DNA from 4 places in the Streptomyces ficellus genome. Region 3 is predicted to be linked to each of the others. Evidence: riboswitches for the same ligand, from Rfam matches in the RefSeq annotation. Region 3 holds a riboswitch; each other region holds the start of a gene.
What was found. A riboswitch is a leader RNA that binds a small molecule or an ion and turns the genes downstream of it on or off. The one in region 3 is predicted to bind cobalamin.

Region 1 (5,074 bases), 5.4 Mb from region 3:
GTCCAGCGCCCCGACGAGCCGGTCCTCCGACGCGCCCACGGGCAGCTCGACCATGCGGGCCGCCCGGGCCGACGCGGCGCCGGTCCCGTGCGGGCCGTCCGGGCAGCCGGGATCGGGCGCGGCGGGGTCACAGCTGAAGCGGCAGCCCGCGACGACGGACACCTCGGGCAGCAGGTCCGCCAGGGCCCGCACCGCCGTGCTCTTCGCCGTGCCCTTCTCGCCCCGGACGAGTACACCGCCGACCGCCGGGCTGACCGCGTTGAGCAGCAGCGCCAGCCGCAGGTCGTCCATGCCGACGACGGCGGTGAACGGGTATCGGGTGCTCATGCTGTGATCACTCCCTCGAGTGGTTTCCCTCCGGACGCGGAGGAGTTGCCGGCCGGGACGTACGCGATGCGGGGGGCCGCCGTTCGACCCGCCCGGGTCGTCATGGCGCCCCCGGCGGAACGAACGGCAGCCCGGCCGGGGCACCCCGCTCGATGAGCTTCCAGAGCGCGTCGGTGTCCGCGTGCTCCTCGATCAGGTCACCCAGCCGGTCCAGCTGCTCCTCGCGCAGCGCCCCGAACGACGTCCCGGGCGCCGGCACGAACCGTCTCCCCGCCGCCCGCGCCACCTGCGCCAGGAACGCCCGCCGGAAGCCGTCGCTCTCCAGCGAGCCGTGCCAGTGCGTGCCCCACACCGCCCCGACGCGGCACCCGTCCAGGAACGGCTCGCCGCCGCGCACGTCGGCGACACCGTGGTGGATCTCGTACCCCTCGACCCGCTCGCCGAGAGCCTCGCCGACCGGCCGCGCCAGTGTCTTCTCCGGCGCGAACCGCACCCGCACCGGGAGCAGCCCGAGCCCCTCGACCGCACCGGCCCGGGACTCCACCTCGTCGTCGATGTGCTCGCCCAGCGCCTGGAAGCCGCCGCAGATGCCGAGCACCGGGCGCCCCTCGGCGGCCCGCCGCGCGATCGCCTCCGCGAGGCCCCGCTCGCGCAGCCACGCCAGCGCCCTCACCGTCCCGCGCGTCCCGGGCACCACCACCAGGTCCGCGTCGGCCAGCTCCTCCGGCCGGTCCACGAACCGGACCACCACGCCCGGTTCGGCGGCCAGCGCGTCGACGTCCGTGAAGTTGGACATCAGCGGTACGGCGCAGACGGCGACCCGCAGCACGTCCTCGCCGGCCGGCGGCGCGACGACCGACTCGCGGACCGCGCCGCGCAGCGACACCCGCAGCCCGTCCTCCTCGTCGATGCCGAGCCCGTGCGCGTACGGCAGGACACCGAGGGTCCGCCGGCCGGTCAGGTCCAGCAGCATGTCCAGGCCCGGCTCCAGCAACGTCACGTCACCCCGGAACTTGTTCACCAGATAACCCGCGACCAGCTCCTGGTCCTCCGGCGCCAGCAGCGCCGTCGTACCGAAGAACTGCGCGAACACGCCGCCCCGGTCGATGTCGCCCACCACGACCACCGGGAAGCGGGCGGCGCGCGCGATGCCCATGTTGACGATGTCGGTGCGCCGCAGGTTGATCTCCGCCGGGCTGCCCGCGCCCTCGCAGATGACGGCGTCGTACGTGCTCCGCAGCTCCTCCAGGCACTCCACGACCGTGCCGAGCAGCGCCTGCTGGCGGCCGCCGTGGTAGCCGCGGGCGCTCAGCTCGCCGACCGGCTTGCCCATCAGCACGACCTGGCTGGAGCGGTCGCTGCCCGGCTTGAGCAGCACCGGGTTCATCAGCGCGGTCGGCTCCACGCGCGCCGCCTGCGCCTGCATGGCCTGAGCCCGCCCGATCTCCGCGCCCTCGCGCGTCACGAACGAGTTCAGGGACATGTTCTGCCCCTTGAACGGCGCGACCTTCACGCCCTGCCGCACCAGCCAGCGGCAGATGCCGGCCGTGACGACGCTCTTGCCCGCGTCGGACGTGGTGCCCGCGACGAGCAGCCCCCCACCCCGCTTCATGTACGCCTCCGCCTCATCGCCCCGAACGCCAGCCGCCCGCCCGCGCACACCGCGAGGGTCAGGGCGCTCACCCGGCGCGACAACCGCACCGCCCGCTCGATGTCCGCCACCTCCACCGCCCGGCCCGCCGCGTTGAGCACCGGCCGGTGCTCGACGCGCCCGCCGTACGACAGCGTCCCGCCCAGCCGTACACCCAGCGCGCCGGCGAACGACGCCTCCACCGGGCCCGCGTTCGGGCTCGGGTGCTTGTCCGCGTCGGCCCGCCAGGCCCGGACCGCGCCGCGCGGGTTCCCGCCCGCGACCGCGGCCAGGGCGGCCGTCAGCCGGGCGCCCGGCCAGCCGGCCACGTCGTCCAGGCGCGCCGACGCCCAGCCGAAGCGGCGGTACCTCGGGGACTTGTGGCCCACCATCGCGTCGAGCGTGTTCACCGCCCGGAAGGCCACCAGGCCCGGTACGCCGCCGACCGCGCCCCACACCAGGGCGCCGACCACGGCGTCGGAGGTGTTCTCGGCGACCGACTCGACGACCGCGCGGGCGATGCCGGGGCCGTCCAGGGACTGCGGGTCCCGCCCGCACAGGTGCGGCAGCCGTTCGCGCGCCACCTCCAGGTCGCCGGCGGCCAGTGCGCCCCCGATCGCGCGGGCCTCGCGCCCCAGCGTCGTACCACCGACGACGGCCCACACGGCGGCCGCGGTGAGCGCGGCGGGAACGGCGCCCCGGTCGCGTACCGCCCGGCTGACGAGCACCGCCGCCCCGGCCGCGCCCCCGGCGCACACCACGGAGTGCAGTGCGCCCCACGCGCGGTGGTCGCGCCACAACACGCCCTCCACCGCGCCCGCGGCGCGCCCGAACGCGGCGACGGGGTGCCCGCGGCGGGGGTCGGCGAGCAGCAGATCGGCGGCCAGCCCGGCGGCGGCGCCGTACGCGAAGACGCGGTCACCGCGCATGGGTTCTCGATGTGCTGGGTGCTTCCGGGGCAGCGCGAAGGCAGCCGGGCATGGTGATGTCCTCACTCAGGGTCCGCGCCCTGGCTCGACGTGACCGGCGACGGGAGTTCCTGACTCATCCGCCCGTCAGGGCGAACTCACAGTGGCGGGACCGCGCCGGAGTCGCACCGGCTTCCTCACCTGCCGCCGTAATGGCCCCGGCAGTCCACCACGCCCCGCGAACGCCCGTCAACTCGCTGTTGACCTGCGGCGGGAGGTTGTGCCGAGGCACACACCGGCGTACGACGGCGCCCCCGGAACGACATGTCGTTCCGGGGGCGCCGGGGGAGAGCCGGGGGAGACCCGATCAGGTGACGATCAGGAAGATCCCGTACGCCACGGCCGCCGCGCAGAGCGCGAAGCAGGCGTAGGCACCCGTGCGGGCGAGGGTGGCGGAGCCCCCGCCGGCGGAGGCGGTCTCCTGCTTGGAGAGGCCGACGATGCCGAGGGTGAACAGGCCCACCAGTGCGACGGTGGCCAGGAGGCTGACCCCGAAGACGGAGCCGAGAGCTGCCCAGTCGATCTTCATGCTGTTCTTTCCTTACACCGTGGCGGCGGGAGCCGGGGCGTGGGACGTCGAGTTCGCCTCACCCGCCGGGGCGGGGATGGTGGCCTTGAGCTCCTCGGCGGTGACCGCGACGGCACCGGCCGGGGGCGGCGGGGTGACGGCCGCGATCGCGGTGGTCACGACGCCCGCGGGCTCCTCCTGCTCCACCTCGTTGACGTTGGTGTGGTCGACGACCTGGCGGCGGGAGATGAACCAGATCGCGGCGCAGGAGGCGACCAGGAAGACCGCGACGGCGGCGACGCCCCAGTCACCCTGCTTGGTGACGTACTCGGAGGCGGCGGCGACCAGGCCGGCGGCCGGCAGGGTCAGGCCCCAGGCGACGAACATCCGGGTCGCCGTCGACCAGCGGACCACGCCGCCCTTGCGGCCGAGGCCCGCGCCCATCACGGCGCCGGAGCAGGAGTGCGTGGTGGAGAGCGAGAAGCCCAGGTTGGAGGAGGCCAGGATGACGGCCGCCGCGCTGGTCTGGGCGGCGAAGCCCTGCTGCGGCTGGAGGTCCGTGAGGCCCTTGCCCATGGTGCGGATGATGCGCCAGCCACCGAGGTAGGTGCCGAGGGCGATGGCCAGACCGGCGGAGACGATCACCCAGACCGGCGGGTTCGAGCCGGGCACGAGGACGCCTCCGGCGACCAGGGCGAGGGTGATGATGCCCATCGTCTTCTGCGCGTCGTTGGTGCCGTGGGCGAGGGAGACCAGACCGGCCGAGGCGATCTGGCCGGCGCGGTAACCCTTGCGGCCGGTCTTCTCGTCGACGTGCTTGCCCGCCTTGTACGTCAGGCGGGCGGCGAGCATCGCGGCGATGCCCGCGACCAGCGGGGCCGCGACGGCCGGGATCAGGACCTTGGTGACGACCACGCCGCCGTTGACGCCGCCGATGCCGACGGAGGCGACGGTGGCGCCGACCAGGCCGCCCATCAGGGCGTGGGAGGAGCTGGACGGCAGGCCGACCAGCCACGTCAGCAGGTTCCACAGGATCGCGCCGACGAGCGCCGCGAAGATCACTTCTGGTGTGATGCCGTCCTCGGTGACGAGTCCGCTGGAGATCGTCTTGGCGACCTCGACGGACAGGAAGGCGCCGACCAGGTTGAGCACGGCGGACATGGCCACCGCCGTCTTGGGCTTCATCGCGCCGGTCGAGATGGTGGTCGCCATCGCGTTGGCGGTGTCATGGAAACCGTTCGTGAAATCGAACACGAGAGCTGTCACGACCACAATGGCGAGCAGCAGCGTGATGTGTTCCATTTACCCAGGCAATCGTTCGACGTCAGTGGCACGGCGAACGTAAGCAACCTGAGTGAACGGAAGGTGAACTGGCTCGGGCGCCATGGTGACCCCAAGCGGGGTGCGGTCATTCCGCTTACGCCCCCGGGCGTGAGGTCGGGGCCGGAAAACCGGGCGATTCCGGCACCCCGCCCCGTCTCCTCACGGCCGCGCCGTGGCCCGGCGCCGACCCGCCGACGAGACATGGATCACTCGTGCCGGACCCGCCCGGTGCCTGACAGGATCGGGTGCATGACACAGGACGCGATCGAGCGGGCATGGGACGCACTGGTCGGCACCGCCCGCAGGACGGTGACGGAC
Region 2 (5,074 bases), 260 kb from region 3:
CGCTTCTCGCCCGAACGGGGAAGCGTCATGACGTGGGTGATGACGATGGCTCACCGCCGCGCGGTGGACCGGGTGCGCGCCGAACGGGCGGCCGCGGAGCGTGAGCGGCGCGACGCGCGGCGGGCCCTGATGCCGGCGTACGACGAGGTCGGCGAGGAGGTGGCGGCGCGGCTGGAGAGCGAGGAGGTGCGCCGGTGCCTTCAGTCGCTGACCGAGGTCCAGCGGCAGGCCGTCGCCCTCGCCTACTACGCGGGCTACACCCACCGTGAGCTCGCCGCGTCGCTGTCGGCACCGCTGGGCACGGTCAAGACCCGGCTGAGGGACGGTCTGCTCCGCCTCCGGGACTGCATGGGGGTGAGGGCATGAGCGACGAGCATCCGCACCTCGCGACCGGTGCGTACGCGCTGGACGCGCTCCCCGACGACGAGCGGGCGGCCTTCGCACGTCATCTGGAGGGATGCCCGGCGTGCGCGCGGGAGGTGCGCGAGCTGACGGCCACCGCGGCGCTGCTGGGGTCGGCCGTCGCGTCCGCCCCGCCCGCCGGGATGAAGGAGGCGGTACTGGCGGGCATCGAGGGCGTACGGCAGTCCCCGTCGCCCGGCGGGCCGCCACCCGGTGCCGCCGCCCGGCTCGTCTCGGGCAGCAGGCGCGCCGTCGGCGGGCTGGTCCTCGCGGCGTGCCTGGTGGTGCTGGCGGGCTTCGGCGGGGTGGCGGCGTGGCAGTGGCAGGAGGCGCGGAACGCCCAGGAGCAGGCGCGGCAGGCCAGGGCGGAGACGGACCGGCTGGTCGCCGTCCTGGCGGCGCCGGACGCCCGTACGGTCACGGGAACCGTCGAGGGCGGCACGAGGGCGACGGTGGTCGTGGCCCGTTCCGAGAACAGCGCGGTCTTCGTGGCGTCCGGTCTGCCGGAGCTGCCGGGTGACCGGACGTACCAGCTGTGGTTCGACGAGGACGGCGCCATGCGCCCGGCCGGCCTGGTGGGGCGGGACGGCGCGTCGCTGATGGAGGGGGACGTGGACGGCGCCACCGGGGTCGGTGTGACGGTCGAGCCCTCCGGTGGTTCCCCGCGGCCCACGACCGCGCCCCTGATGGAGATGACGCTGCCCGCGTGACGGGCGCCGGGAAGGGGGCGCCCAGGGGCTGGACGCCCGGTTCCGGTGCGCCGGCGCGCGTCAGGCCTTCGGCATGAGCACGGTGTCGATGACGTAGACGGTGGCGTTGGCGGTGGCGATGTTGCCGCACACCACGTTCGCCGTGCCGTTGACCTTGTAGGACTCGCCCGAGCCGGAGGTCGTGAGGGTGCTCTTCTCCAGGGTCGGGAAGGTGCCGTTCTCCATCTGCTGCGGGGTGAGCTTCTGGCCGACGACGTGGTAGGTGAGGATCTTCGTCAGCGCGGCCTTGTCGTTGAGGACCTTGTCGAGCTGTGCCTTCGGGATCTTCTCGAACGCCTCGTTCGTCGGGGCGAACACGGTGATGTCGCGGGCGTCGTTCAGCGTGCCGGCCAGTCCGGCCTTCTGGACGGCGGTGACCAGGGTGGACAGCGCCGGGGTGTTCGAGGCGGCGGTGGCGACCGGCTGCTTCGCCATCTCCGCCAGGCTGCCGGGGCCCTCCGCGGGCACGGACGCGCAGGCCGGGCCGAACGGGTCATCCGCCCTCGTGTCGCCCACCGCGCTGGTGGCGGACCAGCCGGCCAGCCCCAGGGGCAGGACGGCGGCGACGGCCACGGCTCCGGCGGTACGGCGGATCGGGATCGTCTTCATCGCTTCATCCTTGGTGTGAGAGGTCCTGCGCGGGTGACCGCCCGGGCCGGTGGCCGCCCGTCGCGGGGACGGGGTTCCATCGCTTCACACCTGTACTTCGGAGCCGGGACCGGAATGGATTGGTCCCCGTTCCGCACGGCGATGGCGGGCCGGTCAGGCTCGGGGCCCCTTGGAGGTGAGGACGCAGTCTCCGCAGTAACCGGCCCCGCGGACGCGGTAGTAGAGGCAGCAGCTGCGGCGGCGGTACGTGAGGGGCTGGGCGGTGAACGCGCCCGCGCCGGCCAGCGGCTCGCGCTCCAGCAGGGCGGTGGCGAGCGGGACCGGTGGGTGCGGGGCGCCGGGGGCGTGGGCGAGCAGCACCCGGACGGCGCCGATGAGGGCGGAGGCGGCGTTGCCGCGCAGGGCGTGCGGGGAGACGCCGTAGTGCCGGCGTACGGCGTCGGCCAGCGGCAGCAGGTTGCGGACGACCACGGCCTCGTGCAGGCCGTCGGCCAGGCCGTCCGGGGCGGCGGCCGTGGTGGTGGCTTCGGGGAGCCAGAGGTCGATGGGGCCCGATTCGGGCGTCCGCCACCACAGCCGGCCGGGCGCGAGGTCGGGTACGCGCCCGGTGAGGGAGGCCGTCGCCAGGCCGATCGACCACAGGCGGGCGGCGGTCCCGATGTGCAGGGTGGAGGCGGCCACCCGCCGCTGGCCGGTGCCGAGCCGCCGCGCCACGGCCTCGACGTACCGGTCCAGCACCTCGTGGTCCCCGTACAGCTCGGAGAGCGGCCGGTAGCGGGAGGCGTCCGGCCGGGGGCCGTGGGACACCGCGAAGTAGGGGCCGATGGCGGACACGCGGGCGAAGACGTCGGTGGTCACCATGTGCGTACCGCCCGGGTCAGTGCGTGGAAGGCAGCGGGGCGCACGACGCCGTCGCCGACGGGCCGTGGTCCGTCGCCGCCCGCGGACGCCGGCAGGCCGTCACGCGTACGAGGGCACACGGGTGCCACCGTCCTCTCTCGGGGAAGTCCGCCCCGGTCCATCGAGGTGCGACGGCGTGAGTCTCCTGACTCGGGATCGACGCTCCCCCGGCCTTCCCGCCCCTCTACGGGGCCGTGGCCATGGCGGGTTCGCTCCCCCTGCACAGTGGCGGTACCGTGCCGGAATCTCACCGGCTTCCTCGTTCCGCCGTCGCTGGTCGGACCGCAGCATCCCAGACCGTGACCCGGCGCGCCAGCGCGTCTCCGTAGTACGAGGCGCCCGCGATGATCAAGGGCTGGCGAAGAGGGCAAGGTCACAGCCGTGCCCTCTGCTGCTCCTTTGGGCATGTGCCCTAGCATCCGAGCATGACGGTCCTGCCTGATGACGGGCTCTCGCTGGCCGCCGATTTCCCTGCCGCGACCCACGAGCAATGGCAGCGCCTGGTTGAGGGCGTGCTGCGCAAGTCGGGCAAGGAAGCCGAAGGCACAGCAGCCGAAGACGCATTGTCCACCGCGCTGGAGGACGGGCTGCGCACGCGCCCCCTCTATACGGCGCACGACACCGCCCCCGAGCCCGGTTTCCCCGGTTTCGCCCCGTTCGTACGGGGTGGCCGGGCGACCGGGAACACCGCGGGCGGCTGGGACCTGCGCCAGCGGTACACCGTGGCGGCGGGCGACGCCGTGCTCGGCGACCTGGAGAACGGCGTCACGTCGCTCTGGCTCGTCGTCGGTGAGGGCGGCCTGCCGGTGTCGTCGATCGAGCGTGTCCTCGACGGCGTCCACCTCGACCTGGCGCCCGTCGTCCTCGACGCCGGACGCGACGTCCAGGACGCCGCGGACGCGCTGCTGCGGCTGTACGAGCGGCGGGGCGTCGACCGCGGCGCGGCGCGCGGCGGCCTCGGCGCCGACCCGCTGGGGTACGAGGCCCGCACGGGCCGGCCCTGCGACATCACGCCCACCACGGACCTGGCGCACCGGTGCGCCGAGGGCTACCCGGGCCTGCGGGCCCTGACGGTGGACGCGCTGCCGTACCACGAGGCCGGCGGTTCGGCCGCGCAGGAGCTGGGCGCCTCGCTCGCCACCGGCGTCGCCTACCTGCGCGAACTGACCGGGGCGGGGCTGCCGGTGGAGCGGGCGTGCGCCCAGCTGGAGTTCCGGTACGCGGCCACCGCCGACCAGTTCCTGACGATCGCGAAGTTGCGCGCCGCGCGCCGCCTGTGGGCGCGCGTGGCAGAGGTGTGCGGAGCGGTCGGCGCCGGTGCGCAGGTCCAGCACGCGGTGACCTCGCCCGTGATGATGTCGCGCCGCGACCCGTGGGTGAACATGCTGCGGACGACCATCGCGACCCTGGGCGCGGGTGTCGGCGGCGCCGACGCCGTCACGGTCCTCCCCTTCGACCACGCCCTGGGGCTGCCGGACGCCTTCGCCCGGCGCATCGCCCGCAACACCTCGACGATCCTCATAGAGGAATCGCACCTGTCCCGGGTCATCGACCCGGCCGGCGGGTCCTGGTACGTGGAGCGCCTGACCGACGAACTGGCGCACGCGGGCTGGGAGTTCTTCCAGTGGATCGAGCGGAACGGCGGCCAGGCCACGGCCCTGCGCTCGGGCCGGCTCGGCCAGGAGCTGGCGGACACCTGGGCGGCGCGCGGCGCGAAGCTGGCCAAGCGGCGCGAACCCATCACCGGCGTCAGCGAGTTCCCGCACCTGGCGGAGCGGGCCGTGGAGCGCGAACCGGCGCCCGAGGGCCCGGCCGGCGGGCTGCCCCGCGTGCGGCGCGACGAGGCGTTCGAGGCGCTGCGCGCCCGCTCCGACGCCCACCTCGCCGCCACCGGCGCCCGGCCCCGTGTCTTCCTGGCGACGCTCGGCCCCGCCGCGGCGCACTCCGCGCGCGCCACGTTCGCGTCCAACCTGTTCCAGGCGGGCGGCATCGAGCCCGTGTCGGACGGCACCTTCGAGGACAGCGGCGCCACCGAGGCCTGCCTGTGCTCCAGCGACGCCCTGTACGAGGAGCGGGCGGCGGCGACCGCCGCGGCCCTCAAGGCGGCCGGGGCCCGGCACGTGTTCCTGGCGGGCCGCCCGGGCCCGTGGGACGCGGACGTCGACGGCCACGTCTTCGCGGGCTGCGACGCCGTCGCCGTACTCTCCGCCACCCTCGACCGCATGGGAGTGTCCTGATGGGAATCCCCGACTTCTCCGGCATCGACCTCGGGGCGCCCCACACGGACGGCGGCGCCGGCGAGTGGCGGGCGGCCGTGCGGGAGGCGACCGGCGCCGCGCCGGACGACCTGCTGTGGGAGACCCCCGAAGGCATCCCGGTCAAGCCGCTGTACACCGGGCAGGACCTGGAGGGCC
Region 3 (5,074 bases):
TCGTGGAGATCGCCAGGGGCGCCGTCGCGCTGTTCCTCTCCGAGCACACCGGCGACGCCCGCCCCGACACCCTGGTCTACCTCCGCGTACGTGACGTCGACGCCGTCGCCGCCGAGTTCGGCGTGCCGGTGACCACCGCCCCCTGGGCGCGGGAGGTCGAACTGCGCGATCCCGACGGCAACCGCCTGCGCGTGGGCACGCCCACCGAGTGAGCACGGCCCGGCCTGCCGCGGTGCCTCCGCGCGACGGCCGGGAGACCCGCACCCGCGCGGGTGTCCCGGCCGTCCCAGCGGGTCAGGAGGAGGACAGCTCCGCACGGACCGTACGGGCGGCGGCCACCAAATTCTCAAGCGACGCCCGGGTCTCGGGCCAGCCCCGGGTCTTCAGACCGCAGTCCGGGTTGACCCAGAGCCGTTCGGCCGGGATGGCCTCCAGGCCGGCGCGCAGCAGCGCGGCCGCCTCGTCCGCACCCGGAACGCGCGGCGAGTGGATGTCGTAGACACCCGGGCCCGCCTCGCGCGGGTAGCCGTGGGCGGCGAGCTCACGCGCGACCTGCATGTGCGAGCGGGCGGCCTCCAGGCTGATGACGTCGGCGTCGAGGTCGTCGATGGCCTGGACGACATCACCGAACTCCGCGTAGCACATGTGCGTGTGGATCTGCGTGTCCGGACGCACCCCGCCGGTGGTCAGCCGGAACGACTCGGTCGCCCAGGCGAGGTACTCCGCGTGGTCCGCCTTCCGCAGCGGCAGCGTCTCGCGCAGCGCCGGCTCGTCCACCTGGATCACCGAGGTGCCCGCCGCCTCCAGGTCGCTCACCTCGTCGCGCAGGGCGAGGGCGACCTGCCGGGCGGTCTCGCCGAGCGGCTGGTCGTCGCGGACGAAGGACCAGGCGAGCATGGTGACCGGCCCGGTGAGCATCCCCTTGACCGGCCGGTCGGTGAGGGACTGGGCGTACCGCGTCCAGCGGACCGTCATCGGCTCGGGGCGCGAGATGTCACCGGCGAGGACCGGCGGCCGGACGTAGCGGGTGCCGTACGACTGGACCCAGCCGGCCTGTGTGGCGAGGTAGCCGGTGAGCCGCTCGGCGAAGTACTGCACCATGTCGTTGCGTTCGGCCTCGCCGTGCACGAGGACGTCCAGACCGGCCTTCTCCTGGAAGGAGATCACCTCCTGGATCTCGGCCTCGATGCGCTGCTCGTAACCGGTGGCGTCGATCCGCCCGGCGCGCAGGTCCGCCCGCGCGGTGCGCACCTCGCCGGTCTGCGGGAACGAACCGATGGTCGTGGTGGGCAGCAGCGGCAGTCCGAGGTGCGCGCGCTGGGCGGCGGCCCGCTCGGCGTACGGCTGCGAGCGGCGGGCTGCGGCGTCGGTGACGGCTCCGGTACGGGCCCGGACAGCCGCGTCACGGGTGAGGGGGGAGCGGGCGCGGGACGCCAGGTCGGCCCGGTTCGCGGCCAGTTCGGCGGAGATCGCGTCCGTGCCCCGGGCCAGACCCTTGGCGAGGGTGACGAGTTCGGCCGTCTTCTGCCGGGCGAAGGCGAGCCAGCGGTGGATCTGCGGGTCGATGTCCCGCTCGAGGGCGGCGTCGATGGGCACGTGCAGCAGGGAGCAGGAGGCGGCCACGTCCACACGGCCGGCGAGCCCCAACAGGGTGCCGAGGGTGGACAGGGACTTCTCGTAGTCGTTGATCCAGACGTTGCGTCCGTCGACCACACCGGCCACCAGGCGCTTGCCGGGGAGGCCGCCGACGGCCGCGAGCGCGTCCAGGTTGGCGGCCGCGGCGCCGGTGAAGTCGAGCGCGAGACCGTCGACCGGAGCCTTGGCCAGCACCGGCAGTGCCTCGCCCAGCCGGTCGAAGTAGGAGGCGACGAGCAGCTTCGGCCGGTCCGTGAGTCCACCGAGGTCCCGGTAGGCGCGCTCGGCGGCGTTCAGCTCGGCCGCGGTGCGGTCCTGGACGAGCGCGGGCTCGTCGAGCTGCACCCATGCGGCGCCGGCCGCCCGCAGGTCGGCGAGGACCTCGGCGTACACCGGGAGCAGCCGGTCCAGCAGGGTGAGCGGGTCGAAGCCCGGCGCCACGCCGGGCGCGGGCTTGGCGAGCAGCAGGTAGGTGACGGGCCCGAGGAGGACGGGCCGGGCGGCGAGACCCAGCTCCAGCGCCTCCTTCAGCTCCGCGACCTGCTTGGTGGAGTCCGCCGTGAACTCGGTGTCCGGGCCCAGCTCCGGCACCAGGTAGTGGTAGTTGGTGTCGAACCACTTGGTCATTTCCAGCGGCGCCACGTCCTGGGTGCCGCGCGCCATGGCGAAGTAGCCGTCCAGGGCGCCGGCGCGGGTACCGGTGCCGGCAGCGGCCTCGAAGGCGGCCCGGTGGCGTGCGGGGATCGCTCCGACCATGACGGTGGTGTCGAGGACGTGGTCGTACATCGAGAAGTCGCCGGTGGGCACTTCGTGGACACCGGCGCCGGCCAGCTCGTTCCAGTTCGCCCGGCGCAGTCCGGCGGCCGTGGCACGGAGGGCGTCGGCGGTGACGCGGCCCTTCCAGTACCCCTCGATCGCCTTCTTCAGCTCCCGGTTCGGCCCCTGGCGCGGATAGCCGTACACGGTGGCCCGTGCTGCCGCGGCTGCGGTCTTCGTGGTCACGGAGATCTCCTTCGCGAGATGAATCCCTGAGATCCCGGGGACGGGACGAGAGCGCGAAGGGGTGACGGACCGGACGGTGCGGCCTCGCGCGGTGTGCGCGGCCGTCCGCCCGATGTGTACGCCGACCCGCCCTCGAGGTCACCGGGATGCCGCACGCGACGGTTCGCGTACGGACAGCGGGCAGGTCTTCGGACTCGCGGGCACTTCCTCCCCGAGGAGGTCTCCTACTGGCCGTCGCTTCCCAGGCCCCTGCGGACCCAGTGCGTATGACGGCGGTCGTTCCCGCTCACCGCTGCGGGGCAGTCCCGGATTCCCACCGGGTTCCCTCTTGCGACGCCTCCCGCCTGGCGGGCGGGGGCGAACCAGCTGTGCCGGTCAGCCTACGCGGCGGTGCCGCACGACGGAGCGGTACCTCCGGCATTCGGACGGCGGGGACGACGTGAGGTGGGACACACGGGCCCACGGCCCGGCGGCGTACGAGTGCGGGCCCACGGCCCGGAGGGCGTACGAGTGCGGGCCCACAGCCCGGCGGGTACGAGTGCGGGAACGCGTCCGGTCGGGGACGTGTCCCAGCGGTAACGCGTCCGGGCGGGAAGCGTCATCCCCGCGCTTCCCGCCCCGACACCTGACGCCGGCCCCTCAACCGGCGCCGGGCTCATCCCCCGTCGTACGGGTGGAACCCCCGGCCCGACTTGCGGCCGAGGAGACCCGCCTCCACCATCCGCTGGAGCAGCGGCGGCGGGGCGTACAGCGGCTCCTTGAACTCGTCGTACAGGGACTCGGCGATCGAGGCCACGGTGTCCAGCCCGATCAGGTCCGCGAGCCTGAGCGGACCCATGGGGTGGGCGCAGCCGAGCTCCATGCCGGCGTCCACGTCGGCGGGCGAGGCGAACCCGGACTCCGTCATGCGGATGGCCGACAAGAGGTACGGGACGAGCAGGGCGTTGACCACGAAGCCGGCCCGGTCCTGGGAACGGATCACCGTCTTGCCGAGAACGCCGGTGACGAACCCCTCCACCAGCGCGACGGTCGCGGCCGAGGTGTGCAGGGACGTCACGACCTCCACCAGTGGCAGCACGGGCACCGGGTTGAAGAAGTGCAGCCCCACCACCCGGTCCGCGCGGCCGGTCGCCATGCCGAGGCGCATGACCGGGAGGGACGAGGTGTTGGTGGCCAGTACCGCCGCCGGATCCTCGACGATCTTGTCGAGCGCGGTGAAGACCTCGGTCTTGGCGTCCGCGTGCTCCACGACCGCCTCGACGACCAACTGCCGGTCGGCCAGGTCCTCCAGGCTTCCGGTGACGACCAGGCGGGCGAGCGCGTCGCCCGCCGCGCGGCGCTCCAGCTTCCCGCGGCGCACCGCACGGTCCAGGGACGCCGACACCCTTTCCCGGGCGGCGCGCGCGGCGACCGCGTCCACCTCGCAGAGCACGGTGTCCAGCCCGGCCCGCGCGCAGACCTCCGCGATCCCGGCGCCCATCTGCCCTCCGCCGACCACGCCGACACGCCGCACCGCCACGCGCTCGGGCCCGCTCATGACCGGCCCTCCCCGCGGTCCGCGCGGCGGACGAGGTGGCGCGAGTAGGCGTCCGGCGTGAAGAAGAGCGGCAGCGCGCTGTTCAGCGCCGTGTGCTCGAAGAGCGCCCGGACCTCGTCGACCGCCGCCCACGGGTACTCGGCCCCCAGAGCGGCGACCTCGTCGTCCAGTACGGCCAGCACCGTCTCGCGGTCGACGACCCGGTGGCGCAGCCACTGCCAGACCTGCACACGGGCGATCTCGGCGGTGGCCGCGTCCTCCATCAGCCCGTTGAGGGCGACCGCCCCCCGCCCGCGCAGCCAGGCGTCGAAGTAGCGCAGGGCGACCGCGATGTTGGTGCGCACGCCCTCCGGGGTGGGCGGGCCGCTGACGCGGCGCACGGACAGCAGGTCGGCCGCGGTGACCTCGACGTCGTCACGGGTACGGTCCAGCTGGTGCGGCCGTTCTCCCAGGACGCCGTCGAACACCGCCCGGCACACCGGGACGAGCCGGGGGTGGGCGACCCAGGAGCCGTCGAAGCCGTCCTCCGCCTCGCGTTCCTTGTCGAGCCGGACCGTGGCCAGGGCGGCCTCGTGGGCGGCCGGGTCCTTACCGGGCACCTGGGCGGCCATGCCGCCGATGGCGTGGGCGCCGCGCTTGTGGCAGGTGCGGACGAGCAGTTCGGTGTACGCGCGCATGAAGGGGGCCGTCATGGTGACCCTGGCACGGTCGGGCAGCAGGAAGTCGGTCCGGTGCCCGAACGTCTTGATCATGCTGAACAGGTAGTCCCAGCGGCCCGCGTTGAGACCGGAGCTGTGCTCGCGCAGCTCGTAGAGGATCTCCTCCATCTCGAAGGCGGCGGTGATCGTCTCGATGAGCACGGTGGCGCGGACGGTGCCGCGCGGGATGCCGAGGAGCTCC
Region 4 (5,074 bases), 3.2 Mb from region 3:
GCCGGGAACGTACGGCCCAGCTTCATCACGACCGCCGAGTCCGTCGCCGCCAGACGGGCCGTCAGCTCCTCCTCGGGCAGCGTGCCGGGGATGACCGTCAGGACCTCCTCGGCCTCGCACAGCGGCTTGCCCAGGCGGGCCGCCGACGCGCTCACCGAGGTGACTCCCGGGATGACCTGCGTGTCGTACCGGTGCGCCAGCCGCTTGTGCATGTGCTGGTAGGAGCCGTAGAACAGCGGGTCGCCCTCGGCGAGGACGGCGACCGTGCGGCCCGCGTCCAGGTGGGCCGCGAGCCGCGCCGACGCCTCCTCGTAGAAGTCGTCCAGCGCGCCCCGGTAGCCGCCCGGGTGGTCGGTGGTCTCCACCGTCAGCGGGTACATCAGCCGCTCTTCGAGGTGGTCCTCGCGGATGTGCTCCGCCGCGATGGAGCGCGCGATGGACCGGCCGTGGCGGGCGCAGTGGTACGCGATCACGTCGGCCGACGCGATGGCCCTGACCGCCGCGAGGGTCATCAGCTCCGGGTCGCCGGGGCCGAGCCCCACGCCGTACAGCTTGCCGCTCATGCCTGGATCTCCGCCTCGTGCGCGATCGCGTTGACCGCCGCCGCCGCCATGGCGCTGCCGCCCCGCCGGCCGCGCACCACCAGGTGCTCCAGGCCCGGGAACGCCGCCAGCGCGTCCTTGGACTCGGCCGCCCCGATGAACCCGACCGGTATGCCGATCACCGCCGCGGGGCGCGGCGCGCCCGCCTCGATCATCTCCAGCAGCCGGAAGAGGGCCGTGGGCGCGTTGCCCACCGCGACGACCGCGCCGTCGAGCCGGTCGCGCCACAGCTCCAGCGCGGCCGCGCTGCGCGTGGTGCCCAGTTCGGCGGCGAGGTCCGGGACGGACGGGTCGGACAGCGTGCACACCACGTCGTTGTCCGCGGGCAGCCGCTTGCGGGTGATGCCGCTGGCGACCATCCGCGCGTCGCACAGGACCGGCGCGCCGGCGCGCAGCGCCTCGCGGGCGCGGGCCACGACGTCCGGCGTGTACGCCAGGTCGCGGACGAGGTCGACCATGCCGCAGGCGTGGATCATGCGCACGGCGACCTGGCCGACGTCGGCCGGCAGGTCCGCGAGGTCCGCCTCCGCGCGGATCGTGGCAAAGGACTGGCGGTAGATCTCCGCGCCGTCCTTCTCGTAGTCGAACACTCTGCTCTCGCTCATCTCGTCGGTCCTTGTACGGTCATCTGGTACGCGCCTTCGCCGGTCGCCACCATGTCGGTCCACGCCCCCTGCGGGTGGCCGCAGCGGCGGGCGCACCCCGACCAGTGGACGGGCAGCGCGCCCTCGCGGGGCCGGGCGTCCGCCCGTACGTCGGACAGGGACTTGGCGCAGCCGGGGCGCCCGGTGCAGGCGGTGACGCCGATCCACGGCGAGTCGGTACGGGTGAGGAACCCGGCCCCGTCGAGGGCCCGCAGCCGCTCCTGGGCCGCCGCCCGGCCGGCGAGGCCCGGCAGGACGAACCCGCGCCAGGGGGTGACCCGCACCTCCCGGGCGGGCAGCAGCGCCCGCAGCTGCGCCGACGTCACCCGGCCCAGGCGGGCCAGCACGGACACCGTGTGGTCGCCGGCCAGTCCGGGCGCGGGTGGCCCGCTCGTCGCGCACACGTAGTCCGGTACGGGCTCCGCCGGGACGGCCGCCCGCCGCAGGTGTCCCGTCACGTCCAGGTCCTGCCCCGCGGGCAGCTCCCGCACCCGCCACGCACCGGTGCCCGCCTCCCGCGCGGCCGCGAGGAACGCCTCCGCCGCCGCGAGCGCGGCGCGGGGCGCGTCGGGGGCGGGCACCCGCCAGGTCCGGCCGGCGACGTGGAGCAGGGCACTTCCGCCGTCCCTCTCTGCGAGCAACGTCACATCGGCGGCGAGGGCCGCCACGTCGCCCCGGCCGTCGTCGACGGCGAACAGGAAGCGGCCCGAGAGTTCCGTGGTCCAGTCCTCGCCGCACAGCAGCTCGTCCAGCCGCCGGGCCCGGTCCATCACGGCGGGGCCGGCGAGCGGCGAGACGACCATGTTCCGTACCCGCTCGTGCCGTTCGGAGGCGGGCAGCAGCCCGGCGTCCCGCAGCAGCCCGGCGAGGTCCTGCCCGCAACCCTCGCCGAGGCCCCGCAGTTCGACGTTGCCCCGGGAGGTGAGGGAGAGGTGACCGTCGCCCAGCCGGTCGGCCGCGTCCGCCAGCACATAGAGCTGATGGGGCGTCAGGACGCCGGTGGGCAGCCGGAGTCGGGCCAGGGAGCCGTCGTCCGCCCGGTGCAGCCGCAGCGCACCCGGGCAGGCGTCACCACGGTCCCGGACCCGGTCCTGTATGTGAGCTTCACCCCGGTCCGCGGGGTTTGACGAGCTGGGCGGCATGGCGGCGAGCATACGCGCAGCCTCTACTATGCAGACGGCACAGGGTCCCAGGGCCCTAGGGAGGAAGCCCGGTGAGATTCCGGCGCGGTCCCGCCACTGTGAGTCCGTCCCGCGCGGACGAGTCAGGAACTCCCGCCGTCCCACGACCACCCGGGGCGCGGACACCCCGAGGAAGGCCTGCGCACGCCATGACGCACGCGACCACGCCCGAGGCGACGCCCGCCACGACGATCCTCCTCCTGTCGCACTCCGACACGGACCTGCTCAGCGCACGCGCGGCCGGCGGCCCCGTCGCGTACCGCTTCGCCAACCCCTCCCGCCTGCCGGTGGACGACCTGCCCGCCCTGCTCGACGGCGCGGACCTCGTCGTCGTACGCCTCCTCGGCGGCATCCGCGCCTGGGAGGAGGGCCTGGACGCGCTGCGCGCCGCCGGGAAGCCGCTCGTCGTCCTCACCGGCGAGCAGGCACCCGACGCGCAGCTGATGGAGACCTCCACCGTCCCGATCGGCATCGCGGCCGAGGCGCACGCCTACCTCGCCCACGGCGGCCCGGACAACCTCGAACACCTCGCCCGGTTCCTCTCCGACACCGTGCTGCTCACCGGCCACGGCTTCGAGCCGCCCGCCGCCGCCCCCACCTGGGGCCCCCTGGAGCGCACCCCGCGCGCCACCACCGGCCCCACGATCGCGGTGCTCTACTACCGCGCCCACCACATGAGCGGCAACACCGCCTTCGTCTCCGCCCTCTGCGACGCCGTCGAGGACGCCGGCGGCCAGGCCCTCCCGCTGTACGTGGCGTCCCTGCGCGCCCCCGAGCCGGAGCTCCTCGACACCCTGCGCACCGCCGACGCCGTCGTCACCACCGTCCTCGCCGCCGGCGGCACCAAGCCCGCCGAGGCCCAGGCGGGCGGCGACGAGGAGGCCTGGGACGCGGGCGCGCTCGCCGCCCTCGACGTCCCCGTCCTCCAGGCGCTGTGCCTGACCGGCTCCCGCTCCGCGTGGGAGGAGAATGACGAGGGCCTCTCGCCGCTCGACGCCGCCAGCCAGGTCGCCGTCCCCGAGTTCGACGGCCGCCTGATCACCGTCCCGTTCTCCTTCAAGGAGATCGACGCCGACGGCCTGCCCGCCTACGTCGCCGACCCCGAGCGCGCGGCCCGCGTCGCCGGGATCGCCGTACGCCACGCCCGCCTGCGCCACATCCCGAACGCCGGGAAGAAGCTGGCGCTGGTCCTCTCCGCGTACCCCACCAAGCACTCCCGCATCGGCAACGCCGTCGGCCTCGACACCCCCGCCTCCGCCGTCGCCCTGCTGCGCAGGCTGCGCGACGAGGGCTACGACTTCGGCGACGAGGACGTGCCGGGCCTCGCGTCCGGCGACGGTGACGAGCTGATCTACGCGCTGATCGAGGCCGGCGGCCACGACCAGGACTGGCTCACCGAGGAGCAGCTCGCCAAGAACCCGGTCCGCATCCCCGCCGCCGACTACAAGCGCTGGTACGCCGCCCTCCCGCAGGAGCTGCGCGACCAGGTCGAGCAGCACTGGGGCCCGCCGCCCGGCGAGATGTTCCTCGACCGCTCCGCCAACCCCGAGGGCGACATCGTGCTCGCCGCCCTGCGCCGCGGGAACCTGCTGATCCTCATCCAGCCGCCGCGCGGCTTCGGCGAGAACCCGATCGCGATCTACCACGACCCCGACCTGCCGCCCTCGCACCACTACCTGGCCGCCTACCGCTGGATCGGTACGCCGGAGGCCGACGGCGGCTTCGGCGCCGACGCCATGGTCCACCTCGGCAAGCACGGCAACCTGGAGTGGCTGCCCGGCAAGAACGCCGGCCTGTCCGCCGCCTGCGGCCCCGACGCCGCCCTCGGCGACATCCCGCTCGTCTACCCGTTCCTCGTCAACGACCCCGGCGAGGGCACCCAGGCCAAGCGGCGCGTCCACGCCACCCTCGTCGACCACTTGGTGCCGCCGATGGCGCGCGCCGAGTCGTACGGCGACATCACGCGCCTGGAGCAGCTGCTCGACGAGTACGCGCAGATCTCCTCCATGGACCCCTCCAAGCTCCCCGCGATCCGCGCCCAGATCTGGACCCTCATCCAGGCCGCCAAGCTCGACCACGACCTGGGCATGGAGGACCGCCCGGACGACGACGGGTTCGACGACTTCCTGCTCCACGTCGACGGCTGGCTCTGCGAGGTCAAGGACGCCCAGATCCGCGACGGCCTGCACGTCCTCGGCGGCGCCCCCACCGGCCCCGAGCGGGTCAACCTGGTCCTGTCCATCCTCCGCGCCCGCCAGATCTGGGGCGGTACGCAGTCCCTGCCCGGCCTGCGCGAGGCCCTCGGCCTGGACGAGTCCGCCGCCACCCGCACAGGCGCCGACGAGGCGGAGGCGAAGGCCCGCGCCCTGGTCGAGGCGATGGAGGCCGCCGACTGGAACCCGGCCGCCGTCGCGTCGGTCGCCGAGGGCCACGACCCGGCCGTCGCCGCGATCCTCGACTTCGCCGCCCGCCAGGTCGTCCCGCGCCTCGCCGCCACCACCGACGAACTGGACCACGCCGTCCACGCCCTGAACGGCGGCTTCGTCCCGGCCGGGCCCTCCGGCTCGCCGCTGCGCGGCCTGGTCAACGTCCTGCCGACCGGCCGCAACTTCTACTCCGTCGACCCCAAGGCCGTGCCCTCCCGCCT

Region 1: another riboswitch for cobalamin. It lies ahead of EIZ62_RS25645 (cobalamin biosynthesis protein); the one in region 3 lies ahead of metE (5-methyltetrahydropteroyltriglutamate--homocysteine S-methyltransferase).
Region 2: another riboswitch for cobalamin. It lies ahead of EIZ62_RS02455 ((2Fe-2S)-binding protein); the one in region 3 lies ahead of metE (5-methyltetrahydropteroyltriglutamate--homocysteine S-methyltransferase).
Region 4: another riboswitch for cobalamin. It lies ahead of cobN (cobaltochelatase subunit CobN); the one in region 3 lies ahead of metE (5-methyltetrahydropteroyltriglutamate--homocysteine S-methyltransferase).

Annotation. Positions count from the first base shown of each region.
Region 1 covers NZ_CP034279.1:5,732,923-5,737,996, forward strand. The annotation lists gene EIZ62_RS25635 (putative cobaltochelatase) at 1-327, opposite strand, end outside; gene EIZ62_RS25640 (cobyric acid synthase) at 428-1,939, opposite strand; gene EIZ62_RS25645 (cobalamin biosynthesis protein) at 1,936-2,886, opposite strand; cobalamin riboswitch at 2,972-3,111, opposite strand; gene EIZ62_RS25650 (hypothetical protein) at 3,233-3,454, opposite strand; gene EIZ62_RS25655 (inorganic phosphate transporter) at 3,467-4,735, opposite strand; gene EIZ62_RS25660 (class II aldolase/adducin family protein) at 5,006-5,074, shown strand, end outside.
Region 2 covers NZ_CP034279.1:552,546-557,619, forward strand. The annotation lists gene sigK (ECF RNA polymerase sigma factor SigK) at 1-366, shown strand, start outside; gene EIZ62_RS02445 (anti-sigma factor) at 363-1,112, shown strand; gene EIZ62_RS02450 (fasciclin domain-containing protein) at 1,173-1,760, opposite strand; gene EIZ62_RS02455 ((2Fe-2S)-binding protein) at 1,914-2,621, opposite strand; cobalamin riboswitch at 2,777-2,962, opposite strand; gene EIZ62_RS02460 (methylmalonyl-CoA mutase subunit beta) at 3,086-4,897, shown strand; gene scpA (methylmalonyl-CoA mutase) at 4,897-5,074, shown strand, end outside.
Region 3 covers NZ_CP034279.1:297,524-302,597, reverse strand. The annotation lists gene EIZ62_RS01380 (glyoxalase superfamily protein) at 1-212, shown strand, start outside; gene metE (5-methyltetrahydropteroyltriglutamate--homocysteine S-methyltransferase) at 295-2,637, opposite strand; cobalamin riboswitch at 2,800-3,019, opposite strand; gene EIZ62_RS01370 (3-hydroxybutyryl-CoA dehydrogenase) at 3,293-4,174, opposite strand; gene aceB (malate synthase A) at 4,171-5,074, opposite strand, start outside.
Region 4 covers NZ_CP034279.1:3,488,565-3,493,638, reverse strand. The annotation lists gene EIZ62_RS15470 (precorrin-2 C(20)-methyltransferase) at 1-563, opposite strand, end outside; gene EIZ62_RS15465 (precorrin-8X methylmutase) at 560-1,207, opposite strand; gene EIZ62_RS15460 (cobalamin biosynthesis protein CobG) at 1,204-2,388, opposite strand; cobalamin riboswitch at 2,414-2,535, shown strand; gene cobN (cobaltochelatase subunit CobN) at 2,577-5,074, shown strand, end outside.